DNA from 3 places in the Vibrio pelagius genome. Region 2 is predicted to be linked to each of the others. Evidence: predicted binding sites of a transcription regulator. Region 2 holds the regulator's gene; each other region holds the start of a gene.

Region 1 (4,321 bases), 1.2 Mb from region 2:
GGATGATCTCAAATGGATTATCTTAATGGTGCTGTTTAACGTACCGGGTAATGAGAGTGCTTACACGCAAATGGAAGAGCTGTTGTACACCAAAGAGCAAGGTATCTTGCATTAATACAGGCTTGTCATGAGTAGTAAGATCGATCATCAGCTTTTCTCGGCTCACGAGCACGCGTTAGAACATGAAGCGTGCCCACAGTGTGATGGAGAGCTGCAGCTGCGCCACGGTAAACACGGCCCGTTTATGGGATGTAATCATTATCCTGAATGCGACTATATTAAGCCGTTGCATCAGAATGATGGGCATATCGTCAAAGAACTCGGTGTTCCTTGTCCAAAGTGCCAAAATGAATTGGTATTAAGGCAAGGGCGCTATGGCATGTTTATAGGTTGTAGTAGCTACCCAGAGTGTCATCACATCGAGTCACTTGACCAAAAACAAGAGCAGCAATCAGCCCCGCAAGTCGCCTGCCCAGAGTGTGGTAAAGGTCATCTTGTTGAGCGCAAGTCTCGCTATGGTAAACAGTTCTTTGCGTGTGACGACTACCCTAAGTGTAAGTTTGCCGTCAACCAACCGCCGATTATAGGCCGCTGTGAAGTGTGCCAGTATCCGCTGCTGATGGAGAAGAAAACGGCAAAAGGCATCAAAAAGCAGTGTGCTGACCGAAAATGTCACCACATTCAAGAACAAGCATAAAAAAACGGCGCTCAATGAGCGCCGTTTTTATTGGATTTCTATTTACTGCATCTGCGCAGCAAAATCGTGGATCGCTGGGTAAGCCCTTTTATCCAAGATTTTAGCTAGACCGCAAAGCGTGCGTTGCAGTTCGGCATTGTAGTCAGCACTGACGTTGATGTGACCCATCTTACGACCGGCACGTTTTTCTTTGCCATACCAGTGTACATGACAACCGGCCTGTGCCAAGATCGCGTTAGGCAGAGTGTCTTCACCCAGGATATTGATCATCGCAGTTGGGCGAATCAGCTTTGTGCTTCCTAGAGGCATGCCACATACAGCGCGAAGGTGATTTTCAAACTGACAAGTTTCAGCACCTTGCTGTGTCCAGTGACCTGAGTTATGAACGCGTGGGGCAATCTCATTAACGAGCAGGGCACCTTGAACATCAAAGAATTCAAGAGCAAGTACACCTACGTAATCCAAGCGTTCCGCAACCGCAGTGAACATAGTCTTAGCTTGTTCCTGTAACTCAACATCATCAATCGCTGTTGAAAGGCTCAGAACACCATTGGTATGAACGTTTTCAGCTAGTGGGTAAACTTGGATTTCACCATCTTTACCACGAGCACCGACCAACGATACCTCACGATCAAATGGAACAAATTCCTCCGCAACAATCGCTTGGTTGTCGGTCGCCGCGATGCATTCTGCCATCTCAGTCCAAACGGTTTCTACTGCGTCTAGTGACTTAAGACGCCATTGGCCTTTGCCATCATAGCCACCGAGTGTGCTCTTAAGCACCATTGGTAGGCCAACATGCGAGATCGCGTGGTCAAAGTCTTCGCGAGAGTTGATCACTGCGTATTTTGCGTTTTTCACGCCCGCTTGGTCGAGCAGAGCTTTCTCAAGACGACGGTCGCCGCCAGCTTTGATTGCTTCGGTAGTCGGTAAGAACTTACCACTGCGCTCACACACTTCAAGCACATCATGAGGGATGTGTTCGAATTCAGCCGTAATCACATCCGCACGCTCAATCGCATTCTCTAAGCCATTGCCTAGAATCGCTTGCGTTAATGGGTGAACAATATTTTTGCTGCCAACATCAAAAGCAGAAATTTCAATATTCAGCGGTGCCCCAGCTAGGGACATCATGCGAGCAAGTTGGCCCGCGCCTAACACAAGAACATGCATGGGAATTAGTCCTCTGCAGGGTTTGGATTAGCTAGTACCGTTTCTGTTTGCTCAGAGCGGAATGCTTCTACTTTTGCCATCACATCTTCATTGTGCGTACCAATGATTTGTGCTGCTAGAATACCTGCGTTAGCTGCACCTGCTTCACCAATGGCTAGCGTACCAACCGCGATACCTTTAGGCATTTGTACGATAGAAAGAAGTGAGTCCATGCCTTTTAGAGCTTTAGACTGTACAGGTACACCAAGAACAGGAACGCTAGTAAATGCTGCTGCCATCCCCGGTAGGTGAGCTGCGCCGCCTGCACCTGCAATGATCACCTTAATTCCACGCTCTTTTGCACTCGTTGCGTAATCCGCCAGTAGTTGAGGAGTACGGTGAGCAGAAACCACTTTTGTTTCGTACGCTACGCCAAATTGATCCAACATGTCCGCTGCTAGCTTCATTGTTGGCCAATCAGATTTAGAACCCATGATAATACCGACAGTCATCTCAAACTCCTTCAGGTACGATTTGATTAAGTGATTAGATAATTTGCGCGCATTATACGGGTAAAATTACCCAAGGAAAACGTTTGCGTAGGTCAAAATTGCTAATTGATACATTTTATAAACAAATAGCTTTAGTAACAGTTAGCGATTATTTGTACACTTAACGAGTTTAATAGCAGATATAGATGAGGCAAACCGTGGACAACTTTCAGCATACTTTGCAGGCATTACAACAAGGTGAGGTGATCGCCTACCCAACTGAAGGTGTATTTGGTGTTGGTTGCGATCCTGACAACCCGCAAGCTATCCAGAAATTACTTGAACTTAAACAGCGCCCGATGGAAAAGGGCCTCATCCTAATTGCTGCCAGTTACGAACAGTTGCTTCCTTATATCGATGAAAGCCAGCTGACCCCTGAGCAATTGGCAACGGTAAAATCGACATGGCCAGGTCCTGTTACGTGGATCATGCCAGCCAGTGCACAAGTGACGGATTGGGTAAGTGGTCAATTCGATTCAATTGCGGTACGTGTAACCGATCACCCTTTGGTACAGAAGATGTGTAATGCGTTTGGAAAGCCGTTAACCTCTACCAGCGCAAACCTATCGGGTGAGCCGCCGTGTATGACCACTGAAGAGGTGAAGCAGCAGCTCGGTCATAAGCTGGTGGCCATTCTTGAGGGTGAAACGGGAGGCCGTGATAAGCCGAGTGAAATCCGTGATGCAAAGACTTCTCAAATATTAAGACAGGGCTAAACCCTGCATAAAGGAAGAAACATGTCAGCAATTGATAAAGATGCGGTAAAGCAGTTCTTGCTCAACTTACAAGATTCGATTTGCCAACAATTAGAACAAGCCGATGGTGTTGCGGCGTTTGAAGAAGACGCATGGCAACGTGAACCTGGTGAGCGTCTTGGCGGTGGTGGTCGTACACGCGTTATGACTAATGGTGCCGTATTTGAGCAGGGTGGTGTGAACTTCTCTCACGTCGCAGGCAAAGAGATGCCAGCATCAGCGACCGCACATCGACCAGAGCTTGCTGGCCGAAAGTTTGAGGCAATGGGTGTTTCGTTGGTTATTCATCCTAAGAATCCATATATCCCAACCTCTCATGCCAATGTACGATTTTTCATTGCAGAGAAAGAGGGTGAAGCGCCTATCTGGTGGTTTGGTGGTGGCTTCGATCTGACCCCGTTCTACCCATTTGCTGAAGATTGCCAATCTTGGCACCAAACAGCGAAAGATCTATGTGCCCCATTTGGCGATGATGTGTATCAGCAGCATAAAGAGTGGTGTGATAAGTATTTCTACTTGCCTCATCGTGATGAGACGCGTGGTGTAGGCGGCTTGTTCTTTGATGATTTGAATGAGTGGGGCTTTGAGAAGAGCTTTGCTTACATGCAAGCGGTTGGTGAGGGTTATACTCAAGCTTATCTACCAATTGTTGAACGAAGAAAAGAGACGCCTTACGGTGAACGTGAACGCGATTTCCAACTTTATCGTCGTGGCCGCTATGTTGAATTTAATCTAGTTTATGACCGTGGCACCCTATTTGGTCTACAAAGTGGTGGTCGTACCGAGTCGATTCTGATGTCGATGCCACCGTTGGCACGATGGGAGTATCGATACGAACCTCAAGAGGGTTCACCAGAGGCGCTACTGTACACAGACTATTTAAAACCTAGAGTTTGGTAAGACTTCCTTCCTTATAGGTATAGTGATAGGGTCATCATTCGATGACCCTTTTTCATAAGCTCTGTTAGGTAAGGATATGACACAGTACATAGATCGCTATGCCGTTTTTGGAAACCCAATTAGTCAAAGTAAATCACCATTTATTCATACGCTATTTGCTCGCCAAACGAACCAGCAACTTACCTATACATCTCAACAGCCTGAGCCCGGTGATTTTCTCATTGCAGCGAAAGATTTCTTTGGTAATGGTGGTAAAGGCTGTAACG
Region 2 (4,321 bases):
TTAGCATCAATCCATCTTCGCCTGGTAAGTTGATGTCCAGCATAATGAGATCTACGTTATTTTCTTCTAAAACATTTCTCATTTGAGCGCCGCTTTCTGCTTCGCTTACTGTGTAACCCTCATTCTGGAAATATCCAACTAGCTTACTACGGGTTACCACATCATCTTCAACGACTAATACGTGATAGCTCATCTACACCACTTTTCTTATTTAATAGTTTCAGTGACCATTCTATTCATAACTAGTAACAATTCTAGTAGTAGGTAAGATAAAAGCCAGAAACCTGAATTTTTTTTGATACAAGACAATCTTAAACCTTGCTATTTAACCCCCATCGCAATTCAATATAGGCATTACTACTAACGAGTGACTTTGCAGTTAGCAAATACAAGGGTTAGTAAGCCTTCGTACCGCAGATATTACGAAAGACGATATTAGGATTATTGAGATGAAAGAAACCAAAGCGTTCAATGAACAACGAGCTGAAATCTACTGGTGGCTATCGAGCCTGTTCGCGAAAGAACTGACTCAAGAAGAATTGGACAAATACCACTCGGTTGAGATTCGTTCGTTTTTAACCGGCCTCGGCGACAACGAGACGCTTAAGCCATCAATCAATAACCTAGTAGATACACTTAACCGATTACAGAACCGTGAAGATGCTCAATTAGAGCTTTCATCCGATTTTTGCGAGCTGTTCTTAAAGTCGGATAAGTACGGTGCTCTGCCGTACGCTTCTATTTATCTAGACAAAAGTGGACTACTGAATGCAAAACCAGCTCAAGACATGGAAGCCATCATGGCGTCTTACGGCATCGCCGTAAACCAAGATCTGAAAGAGCCTGCTGACCACCTAGCCATTGAGTTAGATTTCCTGGGTAACATCATTATTCGTTCCAACGACCTTGAGAGTGAACAAGATCTAGAAACGGCTTTCGCTACACAACACGAGTTTGTTGAACGACAGCTCCTTAGTTGGGTTCCACAGTTCGCAGTAAAATGCCGTGAATTTGATGAGTTTGGTTTTTACGCATGTGTTGCAGAATTGCTAGTCGCTTTCTGTAAACTTGATACACAATATTTAGCTGGTGAATAAATTCACTGATGACTAAGGGTACAATTTAGGTAGAATGTGACAACTCACCCAGATTTCTGGGTGAATTTTATTGCGAGTATTTTCTAGTCAGTCTAAAATTGTGACCGCAAACGATAAAATATGAAACATTCTCGAAATGCTATGCTTTAAATTAGCTAAGAGCATTTCGGTGTTAAGACAAGCCGCTCTCATAAGCGGTTTTTTGTTTTTTAGCACTTTAGTACCGAGAGAGCCCTCCATATTCTAAGCTCTTGTTCTGGTAGCTTTAAACGGCTACTTGCTCCGTACTGCTGAGGAAGTAGCTATCAATAGGATAAAGCCATGGCAACTATAAAAGATGTCGCTCGCTTAGCCGGCGTATCAACAACCACCGTTTCTCACGTGATCAACAAGACACGTTTCGTCGCAGAAGCGACTCAAGAAAAAGTAAACAAAGCCGTCGATGAACTAAATTATGCACCAAGTGCTGTTGCTCGTAGCCTGAAATGTAACTCTACGCGCACAATCGGTATGCTAGTGACTCAATCAACCAACCTATTCTTCTCTGAAGTGATCGATGGAGTAGAGAGCTACTGTTACCGTCAAGGCTACACGCTGATTCTATGTAACACAGGTGGTATCTACGAGAAGCAACGCGACTACATCCGAATGCTTGCTGAAAAACGCGTAGACGGCATCTTGGTAATGTGTTCTGACTTAACTGAAGAACTGCGTGAAATGCTTGACCGCCACGCAGACATTCCAAAAGTTGTTATGGACTGGGGCCCAGAGAGTTCACAAGCGGATAAAATCATCGACAACTCAGAAGAAGGTGGCTACCTCGCCACTAAATACCTGGTTGAACGAGGACATGAACGTATCGCTTGTCTAAGTGGACATTTGGATAAAGCGGCATGTGTAGAGCGTATCGCGGGTTATCGCCGTGCTCTTGAGGAAGCAAACATTCAAACAGATGACAGTCTAATTCTTGAAGGTAACTTCGAATGTGACACCGCAGTTATCGCGGCAGATAAAATCGTTGCAATGGAGAATCGCCCGACAGCAGTATTCTGTTTCAACGATACGATGGCACTTGGTCTTATGAGCCGTCTACAACAGCAAGGCATTAAGATCCCAGAAGACATTTCAGTGATTGGTTACGACAATATTGAGCTGGCAGAGTACTTCTCACCACCGTTGACAACTGTTCACCAGCCAAAGCGTCGTGTCGGCAAAAACGCATTTGAAATCTTGTTGGAACGCATTAAAGACAAAGATCACGAAAAACGCGTGTTCGAAATGCATCCAGAGATCATTGAGCGAGCTACAGTTAGAACGTTAAAATAACGTAAACTTTAGAAAAATCTAATAAAACGCACCGCTTGGTGCGTTTTTTTTATTCCGACAAAATAAAAACCTTGTTGCATATAAATACAACAATTAACTGAATTAAGATCACATTTTGGAATAACAAGTGTGAACCTCATTCAACAAAAAACTTTATTCTTCGTTATACAGTCACGCACAGGGCAAATCACTTGAAAGGGTGAGACGCAAAGCCTCCGGCCTAACCCATTATTGGTATGGTAGCGGGGTTACCGATGGCAAAATGCAGTATTTCCTACCTTTAGTAGTAATTTACGGCTTATTGACAATTTTATTGCGACATTTTGCTAATCTCTCGGACCTGCTTATTTGGTGGCGTAATTCAAATACACCGAGATAAACAATATGGATAAACCGATACTCAAGGACTCAATGAAGTTATTTGAGCCACTTGGAAAGATTAAGTCACGCTCAATGTTTGGCGGTTTTGGCCTCTTTGCCGACGACACGATGTTTGCACTGGTCGTTAACAATCAATTACACATTCGAGCTGACAAAAATACTACTTCAAAATTTGAACAACAGGGTTTCGAACCTTACGTATACAAAAAACGCGGATTCCCAGTCGTTACTAAGTATTTTGCTCTTCCAGAAGACCTCTGGCAGACTCAAGAACGTATTATCGAACTGGCAAAAACGTCCCTTGACTGTGCCAAAAAAGAGAAGCAAATCCAATCATCGGCGAAGCCTACACGATTAAAAGATTTGCCCAACCTTCGGCTTGCCACAGAGCGTATGTTGAAAAAAGCAGGCATCGATACCGTCGAGAGCTTGTATGAGTCTGGTTCTGTTAATGCGTACAAAGCAATAAAAGAGTCTCACTCGTCCAGTGTCAGCTTAGAGCTGCTTTGGGCACTTGAAGGTGCCATCAACGGTACTCATTGGTCGGTCATACCTCAACAACGACGCGATGAGCTTATCAACTCTATTAATTAAGTCCAAATCACTTAATTGTCAAAAGCCACATTGATGTGGCTTTTTTTATTTTCTATTGAAAGTTAATCTCTCCTCCTCCTGTCTAACTATACTAACTACAAGCAAAAAATTTAGGGACGCTCTCATGAGTAAGAAAATGATTTTAGGCATAATTTTAGTTGCCACGATAGTGATACTGGCTGTCAACTTTGGCCAGTACTTAACGCTTGAAAATGCCAAGGCTCAACAAGCACTTCTAAACGGCTACATAGAGAGTCATTTTGTTGCAGCAGCAGCAACCTACTTCATTCTCTATGTAATGATTACCGCATTTTCAATTCCAGGTGCCGCGGTGGTTACGCTGCTCGGTGCGGCTCTATTCGGCTTCTGGACCAGTTTGTTACTCGTCTCGTTTGCAAGCACTATAGGTGCAACACTGGCGTTTTTGAGCAGCCGTTTTCTATTACGAGACTGGGTACAAAGTAAATTTGGTGACAAGCTGTCTACCATCAACCAAGGTGTAGAAAAAGACGGGGCATTCTACCTATTCTCTCTACGTTTGATTCCGGTATTCCCATTTTTCTTAATTAACTTACTCATGGGTTTAACACCTATCTCCGTAGGGCGTTACTATTTAACCAGTCAGTTAGGGATGCTTCCTGGCACTGCCGTTTACTTAAACGCAGGTACTCAACTGGCAGAGATCGAATCTCTATCAGGTATCGTATCTCCTTCTGTACTCATCTCTTTTGCACTACTTGGGGTGTTCCCAATCGCCGCAAAATGGATTATGGGTAAGTTTCGTTCGGCACCAATAGTAGAATAGACAAGGAAAGTGGATGAAGATCTTCAGTGCTGCAAACCCAACTGAGGCTCATATAATCTGTGGGCTGCTAGAGAGTGAAAAGATTGCCTGTGAGGTGCGTGGAGAAGGGTTGTTTGGT
Region 3 (4,321 bases), 190 kb from region 2:
GCAAACTGCAGATATGCTGCTCACCGGGCATGGAACTCAGAAGGATATTAACGCTGCTGCGCTCTGGTATACACAACTGGCTATTGAAGGCAATCATCAAGCGGCATTCAACTTGGGCGAGCTCTATGAACAAAAACCCGAGTCATTTGATGGACTTGACCAAGCCGGATTGTGGTATCGCCTGGCAAGCTCTCAACTGCCTCAAGCTCAGCAAGCTTATGAACGAGTACTCCAAGCACAATTCAATCAGCGACGCTCACAACAAGTTTCATCATTTAAAGCACTAGATGAGCAATATAGTGAGCAGGCCACGACACAACCAACTCATTCATCTCCCGTAAATGTGTCGTCGACTAGCCAACAAAGCCAAGCTTCTCAAAATCTGACCATTGGTTTCGCTATTGTAATTACCTTGCTGCTTGGCTTAACAGGCTTTCTCATCGCTAAGTTGCGTCAAGGTGACAGTACAAAAACTGAAGACATCAGTCGAGAGCAAATCAAGCTCAAAGATATTCAGCTTAAACAACAAAAGCACCAAATCGCCACACTCTACAAAGAGCTGAAGAAACGACAAGGTAGTAAGAGTCACCACAACCTTCAGCTTGCCTGTGCTGTGTTCGGATACAATGTTTCGGCGATCCCTGAACAAAAGCAGATCAAACTTCGCTACAAGCAACTCTCTAAAATTTATCACCCTGATGGCCAAGGAAGTGATGAAGAGATGAAAAGGTTGAATGCAGCCCTGAAAACAATTTTACAAAATGTTACCAAAACGTAACAAATAAAATCTTTCAGGGATGACTTAGTGCACGGAAACCCATTTCTATTGGTGTCGCAAACGATCTCCCTCTCAAAAACAGGTAACAAACAATTAACTTATTAGTACTACTTGTGTCATAATTCACGCCGAAAATACACCTGACGATACAGGTGAGGAGAGGATATGTTCACAATTGAAGGCGTATGTGATTGGTGTAAAAAGCCAAGCCTAGTAAAAAAACATGACTACCTTGATGGTAAGTCTCATAGTTCATGCGAAAAGTGCAATGACATTGCAACCATGGACGTTCGCCAGTTCAATATTGGCGAAATGGAAATGAGAGCAAAACTCTCCGAGGCAACGAGAAGATAGTAGTCTCAACACGGAAGTAAAAAAGCGCCATCAAGGCGCTTTTTTGATCCTGCTCACTTACCGCATCTATCATCCCTATTCGATACACCATTGCCTCCCTTTCGCTTTAGTCCTTAAACCCTTTTCCCTGCTTAAGAGACCTTCTCTCTCAACAACACCTTTCAACGTTCATACAGTACTTTTATCAAACCACTGTATAAACCTGTATAGAAAAGGTGCTATGGATCTCAAACCTTCTTAATCATGAGAAATTTTGATATTTCAGTCGAATTTAAAAACATAATCTAAAACAATGACTTAATATAAATATCGAGTCAGATTTCGAGGTTTTGCTCAATATTCCCTCAAAAAATTTCTTGATCTTATGTACCATAAAAACTACTGTATACACATACAGCATGTATATAAGGACAGCAAAATGATTCAAGCTCACGTAAAAGCACAACACTCTAGCACGCTAGTTCAATGCGCATTTTCTTCAGCATCACACCTGCCGCAAAGCTCTAATCAATATCGCCACCAAGCAAACTTGCTAGCGCGTATGGCTTTGCTGTCCAATCAAGAACAGTGGTTACTGTTTACTGCTCAAACCCCTCGCCCATCAGCAAAAGAACTCTCTCAGTTCAACATTTGCTGTGAGCGCATCATTCACATGAAACCTTCTCGCCAAATGAGCGAAATGGAGACTGTAGAGAAAGCGATTCGCTCTCGAAACGCGAGTGCCATTATCGCAAGCAACCAAATCGATTCATTTGGTCAACAGTATTTGCGTGAGCTTGCGATCCAATACCAATGTGAAGTCTTCTTTGTTGAACACAACACAACGCATCATGTCCACTAATCAAACACTGTCCGCCCTGCTCTTTACTGTTGAAACCACTGACAGCATTGAGCAGGTTTTTTTGCAATTAATTCAGTGCTAGGAAAGTGCAGATAAAAAAGAGATTTCAAAGAAAAAGGCAAACGTTTGCTTTTTCTCTGGAAGCTGAATTTAGATTGGGTATAATGCCCACCTAATCGAGTGTGTTATGCACTTCTCTGTACGACGTTTGATAAAAGATAGGAATGTCTAAATGAGCCTCGCTGATCAAGTTCTAGCCGTAAATGATGATCTACCCATCCGTACTGATAAACCTGTCCACAGTGGCAAAGTTCGTTCAGTTTACTGGTTAACCGAAGAAGATAGTCAAAGACTAATCAAAGAGAAAGGCTACGATGTCGCGCCTGATGCGCCGTTAGCCATTATGGTAATTAGTGACCGTATCTCTGCATTTGACTGTATTTGGCATGGCGAAGGTGGCTTGAAAGGTGTTCCTGGTAAAGGTGCCGCGCTCAACGCTATCTCTAATCACTGGTTTAAGCTGTTTAAAGACAACGGACTGGCTGATAGCCACATTCTAGATATCCCTCACCCATTCGTTTGGATCGTACAAAAAGCACGCCCTGTTATGATTGAAGCGATTTGTCGCCAATACATTACCGGTTCAATGTGGCGCGCATACGCTAATGGCGAACGTGAATTCTGTGGCATCGAAATGCCAGAAGGTTTAGAGAAAGATAAGAAGCTTCCTGAGCTACTGATCACGCCATCGACCAAGGGTATTCTGAAAGGCATTCCTGGCGTACCAGAAGCAGATGATGTCAACATCACTCGTCAGAACATCGAGCAGAACTTCGCTGCGTTTAACTTCACTAAAGAGAGCGATATTGCTCACTACGAGAAGCTACTCAAAGAAGGCTTTAGCGTGATTAGCGAAGCATTGAGCAAGGTTGATCAGACCTTCGTTGATACCAAGTTTGAGTTTGGTTACGTCAATGATGCTCAGGGCAATGAAAAGCTTATTTACATGGATGAAGTTGGCACGCCAGATTCATCACGTATTTGGGATACTCAAGAGTACAACAAAGGCAACATCGTAGAGAACTCGAAAGAAGGCTTCCGCCAGTTCTTGTTAAACCACTTCCCAGATGCCGATATTCTACTTAACAAAGAGCGTATGCCTGAACGCGAAGCATTAGCACGTGATAACGAACTGCCGCTTGATGCCTTAATGTCCCTGTCTCGCACCTACCTTGATATTGCTGAAAAGATCACAGGCAGTAAGATTGAACTGAGCGAGAATCCAAAACAAGAGATCGTCGACATCCTACGCGCTGAGTACGACCTAATCGACTAACATTCATTTTTATCAATAAGGTTTGTTACTCAAAGGGCCACTTACCACTTTATTAATCAAATAAATGAATTAATGAAGTAGATAAGCGGCCCTTTATCAGCATTAGACTTAATTCGTCATCGAACTCCACGTTGAGATAACGCCTTGCTATCTATAACTTGATTGTGAACTCTTCAGCCGAATTTCCGGTGATCACCAAGTGGCTCCGTGATTCAATGTACTCGATCTGTTCATCTTCCAACGAATATGGCATTACAACTTTCAGTTCGTTGATACCTTCCAACTTTGCCAATTTAAGTAACACTACGATGTTTGATTCGTCACTCTTCCTCGTAGAGAGTGATTTGAGTGCCTTTTCCCATAAACGATCTTCCGGAGTCGATAGATCTTTAATACTATCTTTCCATACTGTACCGAACACAGGGGCAAATGTGGTGAGTGCTTCTAGAAAAGTCCATTTTTTATCGCATGACGCGCCAAGAAAGTTTGTGTAATCAAATTCTACACAGGTCTCTTTTTGTTTATCCATGATGTCCCCCGACACATTGGCAACACAATATACTTTTAATATCCACCAACTCTTTCTATATAGCAATAGGATATAGAAGAATGGTCTTTTATGACCTTTTGATTGGTTAAAATGGCATATAAAAATCAATTTTGTAACAAAAGACGAACTGAAAACTCATATATGCGCCTATTTGATTAATATTTTACAAATTGAAGTAATTCCTCTTATTTCACATCCACAACACGACTTGCTTTCTTATATTGAATGCGCCAACCAGACCAAACTGGTAGCTCCCAACGCTTAGGTGGTGTTTTACGTCCACCGCTCGAGTAATGAACATACACAAGCTTTCTTTGAGGAAGGTATTCAACATCGATATGAAGATCGGCCAATGATAAATGGAAAGGGTATTTTTCTGCAAACTCCTCATATTCCCAATAAGGAATACCGGCAAACGGGATATCTTCTGCGTTGAACATCTCTAATTCATCCACTTGGCTT

Evidence for each region. The regulator PurR, encoded in region 2, represses purine synthesis genes. The targets are predictions, from matches to a motif close to TNANGNAAACGTTTNCNTNA.
Region 1: purE (5-(carboxyamino)imidazole ribonucleotide mutase) is a predicted target of PurR. The motif match lies at 2,433-2,452, and genes of this name have one in related genera.
Region 3: vsple_RS06060 (phosphoribosylaminoimidazolesuccinocarboxamide synthase) is a predicted target of PurR. The motif match lies at 2,088-2,107, and genes of this name have one in related genera.

The regions. Positions count from the first base shown of each region.
Region 1 is NZ_AP025503.1:3,128,952-3,133,272, reverse strand. Features, by position in the region: gene vsple_RS14020 (DUF494 family protein) at 1-115, shown strand, start outside; gene vsple_RS14015 (DNA topoisomerase family protein) at 128-697, shown strand; gene vsple_RS14010 (5-(carboxyamino)imidazole ribonucleotide synthase) at 740-1,870, opposite strand; gene purE (5-(carboxyamino)imidazole ribonucleotide mutase) at 1,876-2,361, opposite strand; gene tsaC (L-threonylcarbamoyladenylate synthase type 1 TsaC) at 2,559-3,116, shown strand; gene hemF (oxygen-dependent coproporphyrinogen oxidase) at 3,138-4,055, shown strand; gene aroE (shikimate dehydrogenase) at 4,132-4,321, shown strand, end outside.
Region 2 is NZ_AP025503.1:1,157,547-1,161,867, reverse strand. Features, by position in the region: gene torR (two-component system response regulator TorR) at 1-193, opposite strand, end outside; gene torD (molecular chaperone TorD) at 450-1,097, shown strand; gene purR (HTH-type transcriptional repressor PurR) at 1,419-2,423, shown strand; cyclic di-GMP riboswitch class I at 2,595-2,679, shown strand; gene vsple_RS05235 (TfoX/Sxy family DNA transformation protein) at 2,808-3,398, shown strand; gene vsple_RS05230 (TVP38/TMEM64 family protein) at 3,523-4,203, shown strand; gene vsple_RS05225 (putative signal transducing protein) at 4,217-4,321, shown strand, end outside.
Region 3 is NZ_AP025503.1:1,349,586-1,353,906, reverse strand. Features, by position in the region: gene vsple_RS06075 (J domain-containing protein) at 1-778, shown strand, start outside; gene vsple_RS06070 (hypothetical protein) at 944-1,132, shown strand; gene vsple_RS06065 (SulA-like leucine-rich domain-containing protein) at 1,551-1,973, shown strand; gene vsple_RS06060 (phosphoribosylaminoimidazolesuccinocarboxamide synthase) at 2,206-3,309, shown strand; gene vsple_RS06055 (transporter) at 3,461-3,838, opposite strand; gene vsple_RS06050 (helicase-related protein) at 4,045-4,321, opposite strand, start outside.